Regions from separate parts of the Bacillus sp. XB1 genome, predicted to be linked through region 3. Evidence: predicted binding sites of a transcription regulator. Region 3 holds the regulator's gene; each other region holds the start of a gene.
The links. Region 3 encodes Rex, which represses fermentation and respiration genes when NADH is low (regulators of the CRP and FNR family bind a similar motif). Its sites were predicted from a motif close to TTGTGAAATATTTCACAA; they were not measured.

Region 1 (5,059 bases), on a different contig from region 3:
GATACATAAAATAGGCACCTATCCTTATAAAAGGGATGTACAAGCCAAATATGCATTCCTTGAATGATTTACAGATAACTAAATAAACCCTCGCTTATGAGAGCAAAATTTATCTATCTAGTAGTTTCTAATCATTACAAGTTCATCCACATATTGAGTCTTTGTCTCCTCTCCATATATCTCCAAATTTTATTTTAGCACTAAAGATTTAATATTTCAAAAGATAAAATAACCACTCCTATTTATAAAGTATCGTGTACTATAAACCATAGTTAATAACTAATTTAAATTTAAGTGTATACATTTATCATTACCTATTCGTTGTATAAGTGTAGGGAGGAAAAGTGATGGGAAAAGAAAATATATTTACCTCCTATCTTATCAATCTAGGGGAGGAAGTGTTCAAACTACTACTAGCGAAAGGGGCTATAAAAGAAGATGCAGAAGACATCATCCAAAATACTTTCTATAAAGTATATACGTTGCTAGATCACCTAACCGAGAGTAACATACGACCATGGTTTTTTAGGGTGGCATTAAATGAATACATTGACTTAAAGAGAAAAAAAGAGCAACAGAACATCTATTTAACTGAAGATATTTATTCAAAATTACAATATACAGACCGAGAATTAGACGCTGTTTTAAATAAAGATGAGATTTTCTATTTATTAAAAGATATAAAACCAGAATATAAAGAAGCCTTCTTTTTAAAATACTATTACAACTTTTCATATGAAGAAATCGCTCTAATACTAGATATTCAAGTGAACAGCGTAAAACAAAAATTACATCGTGCACGTAAAACAATTCATTCTACAGTAGGAGGAAAACCTTAATGGATACTTCTTTAAAAGATGCATTAAAAAAAGCTCAAAGAAAACAGTTACTTAAAATCATCATTACCTCAATTATCGTTGTAATCATGCTTATACCTATAATTTATAAAGTTGGCAATTACTTTGCGGCGAAAAGTTCGACAAAGCTTCACGAAAGTCTCTTTTTACATAATGCAATTGCCGAACCTAATGTGCAAATCGATTCTCAAGTTACAAGTAATTCAACTATGTTTGGCGGCAATATTATATCAAATCGATCTAAAAATATTAATGGTTATGTAGTCCCATGGAACACTTTAACAAGTTCCTATGGTTGGCTCCGTATCAACATTGATACCAATGAATTAACACCCGGATTTTATTGGTCCGATACAGAGTTCTATGAGTATGATAAACAAACAAAGAAAAAATTTGCAACATTTTATAATCCCGCTATTAAGGAATATTTTGATGGTGTCCAAAATGAATTAGGGGAAGTTTCACAAATGAATAACTATGTTGCCGAAGTTGCTATTTCTTTCAACCAGCCCTACACACTACAAGAAATTAAAGAGAAGATTCCAGACAACTTAAACATTGTATGGTTATACATGACCTCACCAATTAGAGATGAAAGCAAAGGGCCTGCTGGTATGCCCGTTTATGGATTTAATCCAGACAAGTCACCTGGAGAAGCCTATAAAGAGTTCGTTGATTCACTTAACCAATACGATGACGATGGTCATGATAAAGATATCCAGAAGTTTTTAAAATCAAACAAGGACAAACCATTTGATCAAGTGAAAATTTTAGGGGTTATGCTAACTGGGAGAACGGAAAACTTTAAGGCGTTAGAAAACCAAGACTTTATTCGTGGTGCTTCTGTAGGGGTGACTGCGCAAATTGTTCCTTATATAAAGCCAGAGAAATAATACGTAATGCGCAGATACACTAAAAAAACTAAATGAATCTATTTACTCTGGGAGCTCTCTACTACAATAGATAGCTCCCAGACCACATTTATTCTTCACCTTCCAAAAATAAACTTCAAAATGCTTTGTACAATTTCACAAATGAAAAATCATAAATTTGTTCACATTATATCTATTGTGAATCTTTTCACATTAGATATATAATAAACGTGTAAATACAATATTGGAGGGATTTCAATGGTTATCAATTTTTTAAGAACTGATAAACGTGCTACTTTCATATTATTACTTTTACGGCTTTACATAGGATATACATGGCTCGCTGCTGGGATAGGCAAAGTCTTCGGACAATCTTTTGACGCAAGCGGTTTTCTAAAGGGTGCTATTGCTCAAGCATCAGGTGACCATCCTGCAGTACAAAGTTGGTGGGCAGATTTTCTTCAACATTTTGTCCTTTCAAACGCAGACCTATTTAGCTTTTTAGTTCAATGGGGAGAAATTTTAGTAGGTCTAGGTTTGATTTTAGGCGGATTAACAAAAACAGCTGCATTTTTCGGAATCATAATGAATCTTTCATTTTTATTAAGCGGAACTGTTAGTGTAAACCCAAACCTGCTTATTTCGACTATGTTCATTTTAGTTGCAGGGCAGAACGCTGGACGTATTGGATTAGATGGCTATGTTTTCCCTAAACTTTTCCGTAAAAACAACCACGGAATATATAAATTAAGTAAAACTGCGTAGTAACAATTTACTTTTAAAATATAAATAAGAAAAAGAGCCTGAATATAGGCTCTTTTTCTTATTTATCCTAATTTAAACTTTTAACGAACCACGAAAACCTCTGGCAGCATAGTAAGAGTCTGCTCCATTGTGGTACACGAAAACATGTCCAAAGCGATAATCGCAAAATAGAGCACCACCAAGCTCTCTAATATCTGAAGGTGTTTGTACCCAACTCGATGATTTCATATCAAAATCTCCAAGTTTTTGTAACTCTCGATATTGTTCTTCCGTTAATAACTCAATACCCATAGCGGCCGCCACATCAATAGCGTTATTTTCTGGTTTATGCTTTTTTCTTGATTCTAACGCTTCAAGATCATAACAAAGACTTCTGCGGCCTTTAGGACTCTCCTTTGAACAATCATAGAAAGTATATTCGTCCTTTTCTTCATCATAACCAATAACATCCGGCTCACCACCAGTTACTTCCATTTCGTTAAGTGACCACAATTTTTCATTATTAGTAGTCAGCTTCGCTTCAACTTTACCCCATTCAAGACCTTCATGGCGGTTCATGTTTTTCTCAAAACGAGCTTGCAATACTTTCAATAACTCTTCACGTTTTTCTACTAGTAAGTCATTTTTATTTCCTGTCATATTAGTCCTCCCTGATGTATGTACTGATAGTAGTTTAAGTATATATTTTATAATAAATCATCTCAATATGAAGACCGTTTCAATCATATGTCTTGTACAAACATCTATTACAAAGTCCTAAAACCCTCCATACTCTCTTCAAGCATATAGTGTGAAAACCACATCAAGTTCTGCTTCATAATAGCCACATGAACTCCTGGTTGGTCAGAACTATATGCCATTCCTTTAAATATAATTAATTCTGTATCAACTTCCATATCCATTAATCCTTGATATAGATCATATGCATTTGTAATCGGAATTCTTGCATCCTTTTCCCCATGTTGAATTAAGGTAGGCGTACAAGCTGATTTAATATACGTCATAGGTGATGTCTTCGTATATATATCTGGATCATTCCATGGAGTATTTCCTAAATACATTCTAATAAAGTAAGGTATATCTGTATTTACATAATGGGTACTCCAGTTAGTTATTCCACCGCCAACTGAAATAGCTTTAAACCTGCTACTAAATGTAGAACAGAAAGCTGATACATATCCACCGTTGCTCCATCCCATAACTCCTACTCTATCTTTATCTACTATCCCTTGATCAACTAGTTTATCAACTCCTGATATAACATCGTCGTAGTCAGCAATCCCCTGTTTTCTATAGTTAGCTTTTAAAAATTCATTACCATAACCTGAACTTCCTCTGTAATTTGGCTCTAAAACGATAAAGCCTTTTTCAACAAACTGTTCAATCGGATATTTCTCATTGAAGCAGTCTGAAAATATCGGAAAAGATGCCCAAGCCGGACCACCGTGAATTACTACTAATAAAGGATATTTTTTATTAGTGTCAAACTCTACTGGCGCTGATAAAACACCTTCTATTTCAAGACCATCACTACTTTTCCATGAGATGATTTCCCTGTTACTTTTAAGTTTCCCTTTGAAAAAGCTATTTTCATCCGTTATTTTTTTATCGTCTAAATAGATTTCAAAGGTTTCATTTGTTATAGCCTTATTATAGGTTATATGATTTCCATCCTTTGTTATAGAGGCATCCATTATAAAGCCATCTATCTTGTCGCTTAATGCTTCCACAGTGCCATCTTCAGCTAGTAATCCAATACGATAATTCGTTTTATCCTGCCATCTAATTAAAATTCCTTTAGCTGTCCACTGTAATGGCATAACTGTACTATCAAAGTTTGTTAGAGGCTGAATTACCTCTCCAGTATTCATATCATATATCTCTAACGTACTATCTTGTATATGGTTTCTATAGTAATCCTTCTCTCTTATGCTTGCTGTGTAACATATTTTACTGCCGTCAGGAGAAAAGCAAACACTCCCTCCCAACAACTTATCCACATTCAGCTTTTGTAGCTCTCCAGCTTTAATATGGAGTATGTATAGATCTCCATTTATATAATCTGCCATATTTGAGCTTGGTGTCGTTATAAATACAACCTTTTTACCATCATTTGAAATATCAAATTCATGGATATGAAAGTCCTTACCATCCGTTAATTGATAAACAACTCTGTTCTCGTGTTCATCTGTATCACTTTGTATCACCTTTTCTATTTCAATGTAATATAAACAATCATTCTGGTGTTCCTTACCTATATGTTGAAAATCTCCATATAGCTCCTTACGTTTCTTTATCTCTTCACATTCTTTTGACTGCGTAACATAATAAAGCCCCTTGCCAGTAGGACCCCATTTGAATGTACTGACTCCTTCTTTCTCATCAGTAATTTGAACCTCTCTATAATCATCTAGTGACTTAACAAATATCTGATTTCCCCCGTCACCAACTGGACTAAGATATGCGATACACCTAGCATCTGGAGACCATAATGGGTGTGTACTATCTATATCACCATTTGATAATGGGTAACTCTGCTTCTTATCTTTTTCATATATCCATACA
Region 2 (5,059 bases), on a different contig from region 3:
TAATAAAAATTGAATATGATTTATCTTGTAAACCGATAAAAAACACTGGTTTCTTTAGCGATGAAAATACATTTTTATACTGCTCTGTTGAGGCTTCTTGAAAGTGATCTTTCATTATTAGAAAACCATCCACTTCCTTAGATTTCTTTTCTAGTTCCTCTAACTTCATTTCTTCAAACTTTACATTCCTAAACGTATCTTTCGGCTTTTCTCCAACAACTCCAATTACGAGTGCTCTTCCATTATATTCTAATTTCTCTCCTTCTTTATCCTTTGCACACCCAGCACCTACTAGGCATATCAATATAAAAAATAAGAAATACGATAAACGCTTCATTTAGCACCCTCTCCTTCTTTTTAGTCAAGTGACAAAAACGTAAGGTTAATTCAAGAAAATGTAAGTAAAATCGATAGCCCAATTCACGTTTCTATATTATAATCAATTGAATTTACTTACATTACTAAACATAGGAGATCAACATGAAGAAATTTAAACTTTCATCTTTTCTTCCGTTAAGTTATATACTTCTACTCGTGCTCGTAAGTCCCCTTTACGACGTATTAAATAAATCGACTGTTCACGCAGTAGACGTTACAACTGTAGTAGATGATTGGATTCCATTTGTAAAAGCATTTATTATTCCTTATTTACTTTGGTTTCCATACTTATACGGCGCACTTATTTATTACTGCTTTGCTGACCGAAAGCAATATTATGTCACTTTAAGTAGTGTTATTTTTGGAAAGCTTGCTTGTTTTTCTATTTATTATTTTTGGCAAACAACTGTACCGCGTCCGACTGTCGTTGGAACAGATGTATTTTCTGAACTAGTTCGCTATATTTATAGTATCGACCAGCCAGTAAACTGTTTCCCTAGCATTCACGTTCTTACTACATTTGTAATTATGTTAGCTGCCTTTAAGCGTAGAGAACAGCATGCTTTTGAATATTACATCCTTACTTTCTTCGGTACACTTATTATTTTATCAACGCTATTTACGAAGCAGCATGCCTTTGTAGATGCCATTTCTGGAATGACGCTTGCAAGTATACTTTACTTCGGCGTTCAGCTCTTATTGGCCAAAGAACCAATAAGAGTTCCAGTAAAACAAAATCATAGAATGTAGCATGACAAAAAGCAGACTGTGGCTTCTCAGTCTGCTTTTATATATTATTAAGGAGATTTTCAACTTAAGATTGCGGTACAGTCATATCACCAGAGTGAATACGACCTGCTTTTTTAAGAGCAATGTAAAGTATATAAGAAACAGCTACTGGAATGACGATATAAGTAATTACCATCGCCGGGAGAACTTCCCATCCTTGGCTGGAAATTAAATTAATTGGTGCGATAAGAGAACTTAATCCAAGACCTGCAATTTCCTTTCCTGCTTCCAGTTGGAAAATTAATGCGGATACTGGACCGACTATAGCACTGGCAACGACAGTTGGGACGAGAATCATTGGATTTTTAGTGATATTTGGTAACTGTACTTTCGGAGTACAAAGTGCTTGAGCTAATATGCCACCTAAATTATTTTCTTTCGCTGAGATGACAGAGAATCCGATAAACTGAGCGACGCATCCGGCAAGAGCAGCACCACCTGCAACACCGTCTAAGCTAAGTGCAATTGCTAACGCAGCTGATGAAGCTGGAGAGATAAGTAATAGCCCCCAAACTACTGCAATGACGATAGAAGCAATAAACGGACTACCAGCTGAGCTATCTTTAATAAACGCTCCAACTGCATTTAAAACAGGAGTAATATTATGAGATAACCAAATACCAACTAAACCAGAACCTAATATGGCCGCAAATGGAACGAGCATCATATCTAACGCAGTTTTTCCGCTTAAACGTTTACCAATATATACAGCTAAAGTTGCTGTTAATAATGCACCGATTGGCTCACCTGTTTTAATAATTAGACCGGCTTCAGTAATTGAAATGGATCCGGCACCAATTGCTCCGGCTACCATCGCCGAGAAGATTACAAGACCGTTTGCACCGAGCATAAAAGCAATTCCGGCACCAATTGCCGGTGCCATTAGTGATTTTGCAACAACTCCGATTGTAATAAGTAATGGTATATCAACAATTCTTCCTATATTTTCGATCAGTAAACCAATTCCGAGGGATACGAAAATACCTTGTGCGATTCCAGCAGATGCTTTAAATACACGAGACATTATATATTCCTTCATTTGTTTCACCTTCTTCTATAAGTTAGTAACCAATTGTTTTCATATAATCACGTAAAATATCGTTTGATTTTGCGAATCGAGATTCTTCATCCTCTGTTAAATTGAGTTCTACAACTTCTCTTATACCGTCTCTAGTAATAATAGCTGGTACTCCTGTACAAATATCATATTCACCATACTCACCATCTAAAATGGCTGATACAGCAATGACACGGTGATCATCATTAAAGATTGAACTCGCAATATATGCTAGAGAATTTCCAATTCCGTAATAAGTAGTTCCTTTACGTTTATAAATTTCCCAACCAGCTTTTGCAGTCTTCTCAACAATTTCATCTAAATCTATTTCACCAAATCGTTCTTTTTGTTCTTCTAAAATTTGCAGAATTGGCTTTCCACCAACAGTTACATGAGACCAAGCAACCATTTGAGAATCACCATGTTCTCCTAATGAATACCCATGAATACTACGAGGGTCTACATGTAGCATTTCAGATAAAATTGTTCTTAAGCGAGAAGAATCTAGTGATGTACCAGTACCGATTACGCGATTTCTAGGTAATCCAGATAATTTCCACACTTCATATGTAATAATATCAACTGGGTTCGATGCAAGTAAGAAAATACCATCAAATCCACTTTCCATTACGCCGCCAACAACACTTTCCATAATCTTCGCACTCGCTCCTAAAGTATCTAAGCGACTTTGCCCTGGTTTTGGTGCTGGCCCTGCTGTAATAATAACAATGTCCATATCTTTGCAGTCTTCATAGCTTCCTGCATATACTTTTGTTCTTGTATTTGTAAAGTTAATGCAATGTGATAAATCCATTGCTTCCCCAACTGCACGTTCATGATTTATATCAATTAATAATAGCTCTTCACAAATCCCTTGATTTACAATGGAATACGCACAACTTGATCCAACTAATCCAGTACCGATAATTGCAATTTTTCTTGTATGTCTTTTCATAGCAATCTCTCCTAATTGATCATATAATCTATTTCTTTTGCTCTTTACACTCCTAATTATAGAGGTTATCACGATAGAAACCATGGATACTTTGTGAAATATTGAACAAAGTATTTGTCCTTTTTGTGAATTGTTATATTCCATTTTCGTCATATTTGTTACAATTGGAAAAATATTTATTTTATATTTATTGACATGCTCAAAACAAAAAACGAGCGACTTCATTCGCCCGTTTTTTGTCATCCCGTTATTCCGCACTTAATTGACTTTTTAATTGCTGCACAATCATTGGATTCGCAGGTGCTGCCGGTTTGTAATAACTTTTTTGCTTTGCGTACTCATACATATTACGTTGGCGCATCTCATCTTGATTACGAATTTGAATTAACGTTTGATGTAACTGCTCATTATCAGACTGAGCAATATAATTTGCATAGCTTGTTAAACTTGCATTTAATCCTGCTAAATAATCATTTACCATATCTTTTTCATTCATGTTCCGCTTCCTCCTATCCTAAAAAAGTCATTAATTGTTGCTTCGTATTTCGTGCATCTTGCGCATCTTTTTGTAACATTTGTTTCAATTGTGGATCTGTACACGTCTGTGCATACTGCTCCAACTTGTTAATAATTGTTGCGTGTCCACCAATTAAATGACGTAAGTTTTCTACTTCAAGCTCTGTTAAATTTTGCATGGAATACTCCTACCTTTCTTCTTTCATTCTCCTTTAGTATTCTGTTCTTTTTAAATCGTATTCATGAAAAAGCTTTCTTACATTTCAAATCAATCACATCTATTTATAAATACAAAAAAATGTTATAGTTACAGAAAAATACAAATATTCAAAAGCTAACCTTATAATAACAGTATAATCCTCAAACAAACCATGGTAGGAAGGCATGCTCATGCAAAAATATGTTAAAGTTATCTTCTTTATCATTTACGCAAGCCTCTATGTAAAACTGTTGATTGATATATTAAATTTAAAACCAATATTCACTTCTATACCTTTACATATGTTATTTCTCATTTGTTTTCTATTTATAGCACTTAACAATTATAAAAATCGTAACACTACATTTTTCCTATTGTTTATTAGTGCAACTCTATTAGTAAGTATTAGCTTCATTAAAAGTATTCTTATATAAAGGAGCAATAAACATGAAAACACATGACTTCCTTACAGAAATCCAGAAGGGCTCTGAGCCTAGTCCATATCAAGACCCCATCGTATTCAGTTTCGTTTGCTTTTTCTTAGCGATATATACATTTTTCAAACCTGCAAAATAATATCATTTCATAAGAAAAAGCCTACCATTCTTTTCGAATCATATGCACTAAAAAACCTTAGAATCACTTCTAAGGTTTTTGTTTACCTTGCTTCTTATTCACGTAACCCTTTAATAAACGTTTCCAATAATACATGTAAACTTATATCTAGATCTAACGGCAAACCAAATCCGCCTTGCTGTTCAATCGAAGCAAATCCATGACAAATACTTCTGAATCCGCGTGTCGCATGAAGTGCATTCTCTCCTTCTAAGCCATACTGTTGTAATACTTGAAGACAAAGCTTTACAATTCCGTCACCTGCTTTTCTTACTTCTTCATCTCGTAAAAAAGTTGCTTCATATAGTCCAGGATGTTTTCGGACAAATGCTACATACGCTTCTCCTAATGCATGAATTGCTTCATCCATACGTTTATCCTCGGCCGCTTCTTCCAGTTTGTTATGCAGCTGTTTTATTCCGTAAATACCAAGATTTTTCCGTACATCTTGTAACCCTTTTACATGATTATATAGTGAGGGCGAACGTATCCCTAACCTTTGTGCTAATGAAGCTAACGTTACTTCTTGTATTCCATTTGTATCTGCAAT
Region 3 (5,059 bases):
ATTTATATAATTAACCGATAACTGCTAAAATGTCACTTTCACGTAAAATCAAGTAGTCTGTACCTTCATATTTCACTTCAGTACCTGCATATTTTGAGAAGATGATAAGATCACCTGCTGCTACCTCTAAAGCAACACGCTCACCATTCTCAAGCACTCGACCAGTACCTACTGCAACAACTTTACCCTCTTGTGGTTTTTCTTTTGCAGTATCTGGTAATACGATACCACTTGCTGTTTTTTCTTCTGCTTGAACAAGCTCAATTACAACGCGATCACCTAATGGCTTTAGCATGAACAATAACCTCCTCATTTTGTTATGTAAATTTCTTTTATTAGCACTCAAGTCACCCGAGTGCTAACACACTTATAATAATAAATAATCTCAATTTCTTTTGCAAGTAAAAAAATCATAATTTTTTCGCAAATCACTATATAAACTTTCTATATAGAATACTGCCTTTACTATATGAATCGTTGTTTCCACTGCTCGTATGTTACAATATGAAAGGACACCCTAAGTTGTTTTCGCTACACACACAACTTTCTCCTGTCTTCTATTATAATTTCAAATAAGGATTTACGAAAAAAACATAATTCAAGTGAGGTTTATATCGTAGGTAGCATATTTACATGTTATCCTAACTTATCTCATACACTATAGTTAGAAAGGATGGTTAAACCATTTGAAGAAACAATACTGGTGGATTATCGTTACATACATTTTAATGCAGTTATCCGGCGTTGTTGGATTACCACTTCTCCTAAAAACAGGACTCTACGATAATAGAGGATTTACCATTGAGGAAAAAGGACAAATCATAACGGGACACTGGGCAATTATTAGCTTCTTTGTTGCATTATGTATCGTACTTTGGTTACTTAGAACAGATATTCGTGACAGGCATTTAGATCCAATGCGCTCTTCTGTCCCAGCTACTATTGGATGGATTTTCATCGGGTTCTTCTTAGCAATCATCTCACAATCCATTGCAGGTATGATTGAAATGTATGTATTTGGGGTTCCACGTGGATCTGAGAATACAGACAGACTGATGGACATCGCAAGAACGATACCTTGGTTCCTTATTGTTGTATCTATAATTGGACCTATCTTAGAAGAAATCGTATTTAGAAAAATTCTATTCGGCACGCTTTATAAGAAGTTTAACTTCTTTATCGCAGCTATCATTAGTTCGCTTGTATTTGCAGCAATTCATTTTGATTTTACTCATTTATTGGTATACACTGCTATGGGGCTCGTATTCGCCTTCTTATATGTGAAGACGAAACGGATTATCGTTCCGATTGCAGCTCATGTTGCGATGAATACATTGGTCGCTATTGGGCAAATTTTTATGAGCAATGAACAAATTCAAGAAATGATTAAAGAAGCTGAAAAAATGCAAGGCTTTATCGGAGGATTTTTTGTATGAGAAACTCACCATTGTTCATGGCTGCACTATACTTCCTTCTTGGATGTATCTTTACACGCTTCGCCATTACGAACGTGACAGATACAATCTGGAATATGTGGACAATACTATTTGCAGTTATGGCAACAATTGATTTTAATTTGGCACTTCGCCTTATATTAATTAAATTCACAAAGAAGAAACAATAATAAAACGCAGAGGTCGCTTCCTCTGCGTTTTATTGTGGATAGTTTTTCAAAAAGTAAACTAATGTTTGTAACTCTACAGCTAAGTCAATATGATGAATTCTAATATTCTCTGATACGTTTAATCGCGCTGGTGTGAAATTCAAAATACCATGCACGCTCGTTTCAGCTAATCTATCTGCTACAGCTTGTGCTACTGTAGCCGGTACTGTTAATATTGCCACTTGTATATCATTTGATAATCTCTCTTCTAATTCATCTAAATGATATACAGGAATGCCCCCGATTTCTGTTCCAACTTTCTCTTCACTAACATCAAATGCCATTTCAATTTTTGTATTATTGTTTTTCGTGAAATTATAATGTAAGAAAGCGGTCCCTAAATTACCTACTCCAATAAGTGCTACACGTGTTATATCATCTTGATCAAGTGTTTCGCGGAAAAATGATAATAAATAATTTACGTTATATCCATATCCCTTTTTCCCTAACGCTCCAAAATACGAAAAATCTCTTCGTATTGTTGCGGAATCTACTTTTACTGCCTCACTCAATTCGGCCGATGAAACACGCTGCTTACCAGAAAGAGATAAGTTTTGGATAAATCGATAGTATAGAGGCAATCTTTTAGCAGTGGCTTGTGGAATCTTTTGCTGATCCATATGACCTCTCCTCTCTTCCTATCTTTATTCATATACTTTAATCAAATACAGAAGTTTAGCACTCATTAAATTCCTTGTATAATAAAGAGAAGAAGTATTCTCTCTTTATTTTAAACTATACACTATTTTTAGTATGATTGAGAAATATAAACATGGCAAAGTTAAGAAATTATTTGAGGTGAAAACATTGATTTTATTACAAGTAAACGCGCTTTCGAAATTATACGGTGCAGAAACGATTCTTGCAAACATAAAATTGGAAATACAAACAAAAGATCGTATCGCATTAGTTGGAAGGAATGGAGCAGGCAAATCTACATTATTAAAAATTATCGCTGGTGAATTATCTCATGATGGTGGCGAAATTATAAAACCGAAAGATGTCTCAATCGGATATTTAGCTCAAAATACTGGACTAGAAACGTCTTTAACAATTTGGGATGAAATGCTAACCGTCTTTACTCACTTACAGCAAATGGAGACAAAACTTCGAAGGCTTGAGCAAGAAATGGGAAAAGAAGAAAACTTTTCAAACGAAGCTACATATGAAAGATTGTTAGCTGATTATGACCAATTGCAACTCAATTATAAAGATCAAGGTGGATATCAATATGAAGCGGATATTCGCTCCATTTTAAGCGGCCTTGGCTTCCCAGTTGAAACGCACCAGACGACGATCTCTACTTTAAGCGGCGGGCAAAAAACAAGATTAGCTCTCGGGAAATTATTATTAACAAAACCAGACTTACTTATTTTGGACGAGCCTACAAACCATTTAGACATCGAAACATTAACGTGGCTTGAGCAATATTTACAAGGTTATCCTGGCGCAATATTAATCGTTTCACATGACCGTTATTTCTTAGACAAACTCGTTACACAAGTATATGAAATTTCGAATAAAGAAAGCAGACGATTTGTTGGTAACTACAGTAAATATTTAGACTTAAAATCAGCATTATATGAGCAAGAAATGAAACGTTACGAAAAACAACAAGATGAAATCGCAAAACTTGAGGACTTCGTTCAAAAGAATATAGCTCGCGCTTCTACAACGAAACGTGCTCAAAGTCGTCGTAAACAACTAGACAGAATGGAATTATTAACGAGACCATTAGGGGATTCTAAGTCAGCATCATTCCACTTCGATATTGAAAAGCAAAGTGGAAATGATGTTTTACAAGTAAATGATGCAACCATCGGCTATGATGAGAACCCTATAATTGAACATGTAACTATGCGCTTAACTCGCGGAGATAGTGTTGCTTTAGTTGGTCCAAACGGAATTGGGAAATCCACATTGTTAAAGTCTATTGTGAATAAGTTACCACTATTAAATGGTGATGTTTCTTTCGGATCAAATGTATCTGTTGGTTATTATGATCAAGAACAAGCAAACTTAACATCTTCTAAACGGGTTTTAAATGAATTATGGGATGAATATCCACTGCAACCTGAAAAAGAAATCCGTACTATACTCGGGAATTTTTTATTCACAGGAGATGATGTACTGAAACCAGTATCTTCTCTTAGTGGTGGACAAAAAGCTCGATTAGCTCTTGCAAAACTTATGATGCAAAAGTCGAATTTGTTAATTCTAGATGAGCCTACGAACCACCTTGATTTAAATAGTAAAGAGATTTTGGAGAATGCTTTAATTGATTACCCAGGGACTCTTCTATTCGTCTCACATGACCGCTACTTTATTAACCGTGTAACAACGACTGTGGTTGAGTTATCAACAGAAGGTGCACAGGAATATTTAGGGGATTACGATTACTACGTTGAAAAGAAAAATGAAATGATTGAACGTGCAGAACTTGAACAGCAAGAAAGTGACATTCCTGTTCAAAAAGTGGTTGCACAAGAGAAATTAAATTATTTAGAAGAAAAAGAGCGTAAAAAACTAGAGCGTCAACGCACTAGAAAAATTGAAGAGCTAGAACAAAGTATATTAGAATTAGAAGAAGAAATTGCTACGCTAGAAGATCAACTTTGCTTACCAGAAATATATGCAGATTATGAAAAAGCTAGTGAAATTACAACTAAAAAGCAAACGCTACAAGAACAACTTGAAACTTGTATGGCAGAATGGGAAGAGCTGCATGTATAAGCATATTTAAATAAGGAAGATGTCTCATAAGTCAGGATTTTTGACTATGCGACATCTTTTTTTCTTTTAATACAGAAACAATTTTTGAGTATATCAATCGTAACTTAGAATATACCAACGATTTTTCAAATATATCTATTGTAACCCTATATATATTAACAATTCGACACAAAATATCGATTTAACGACAAAAATTGACAATATTAGCATCTTCTATAATAGGGGGATGTTTCAAAATGTTTTTCGGAGATATCTTCTTACTTTTTATTTCCCGAAAAAAAACAAATTTAAAGGTCTGACATCATCCTATTTATCCACAAGTTTATACACATATCCACCTTTATAAAATAAACCTTAAAATAACTTTTCCACATTATCCACAATCAACAAAAAAGTTATCAACATTTTATATACACAATAAAACCCACATTATCAACAGACAATATGGGTTTTATCCACAACCTGTGGTTAATTATGTGCATAACTATGCTTCAATATCTAATCCTGGATTTGCATTTAAGGCTAATGTTGCACGCTTACCTTGTTCATAAGCAATTGTCCCTGCCGCTGCAATCATCGCTGCATTATCTGTGCATAAAGATAGCGGCGGAATAATTAATTCAATGTTTTCTTTTTGTGCAAATTCCTCTTCTAATCGCGCAC

Region 1: ACK1U5_RS26595 (DoxX family membrane protein) is a predicted target of Rex. The motif match lies at 1,926-1,943, and genes of this name have one in related genera.
Region 2: ACK1U5_RS23620 (L-lactate dehydrogenase) is a predicted target of Rex. The motif match lies at 3,271-3,288, and genes of this name have one in related genera.

The regions. Positions count from the first base shown of each region.
Region 1 is NZ_JBNRIL010000007.1:79,993-85,051, forward strand. Features, by position in the region: gene ACK1U5_RS26585 (RNA polymerase sigma factor) at 348-839, shown strand; gene ACK1U5_RS26590 (sigma factor regulator N-terminal domain-containing protein) at 839-1,750, shown strand; gene ACK1U5_RS26595 (DoxX family membrane protein) at 1,988-2,494, shown strand; gene ACK1U5_RS26600 (DUF4256 domain-containing protein) at 2,567-3,133, opposite strand; gene ACK1U5_RS26605 (S9 family peptidase) at 3,241-5,059, opposite strand, start outside.
Region 2 is NZ_JBNRIL010000004.1:120,256-125,314, reverse strand. Features, by position in the region: gene ACK1U5_RS23635 (hypothetical protein) at 1-337, opposite strand, end outside; gene ACK1U5_RS23630 (phosphatase PAP2 family protein) at 481-1,128, shown strand; gene ACK1U5_RS23625 (PTS transporter subunit IIC) at 1,193-2,206, opposite strand; gene ACK1U5_RS23620 (L-lactate dehydrogenase) at 2,229-3,179, opposite strand; gene ACK1U5_RS23615 (spore coat protein) at 3,427-3,675, opposite strand; gene ACK1U5_RS23610 (hypothetical protein) at 3,689-3,874, opposite strand; gene ACK1U5_RS23605 (TetR/AcrR family transcriptional regulator) at 4,565-5,059, opposite strand, start outside.
Region 3 is NZ_JBNRIL010000010.1:7,932-12,990, forward strand. Features, by position in the region: gene groES (co-chaperone GroES) at 11-295, opposite strand; gene ACK1U5_RS27360 (CPBP family intramembrane glutamic endopeptidase) at 687-1,436, shown strand; gene ACK1U5_RS27365 (YdiK family protein) at 1,433-1,624, shown strand; gene ACK1U5_RS27370 (redox-sensing transcriptional repressor Rex) at 1,654-2,283, opposite strand; gene ACK1U5_RS27375 (ABC-F family ATP-binding cassette domain-containing protein) at 2,471-4,396, shown strand; gene tsaD (tRNA (adenosine(37)-N6)-threonylcarbamoyltransferase complex transferase subunit TsaD) at 4,881-5,059, opposite strand, start outside.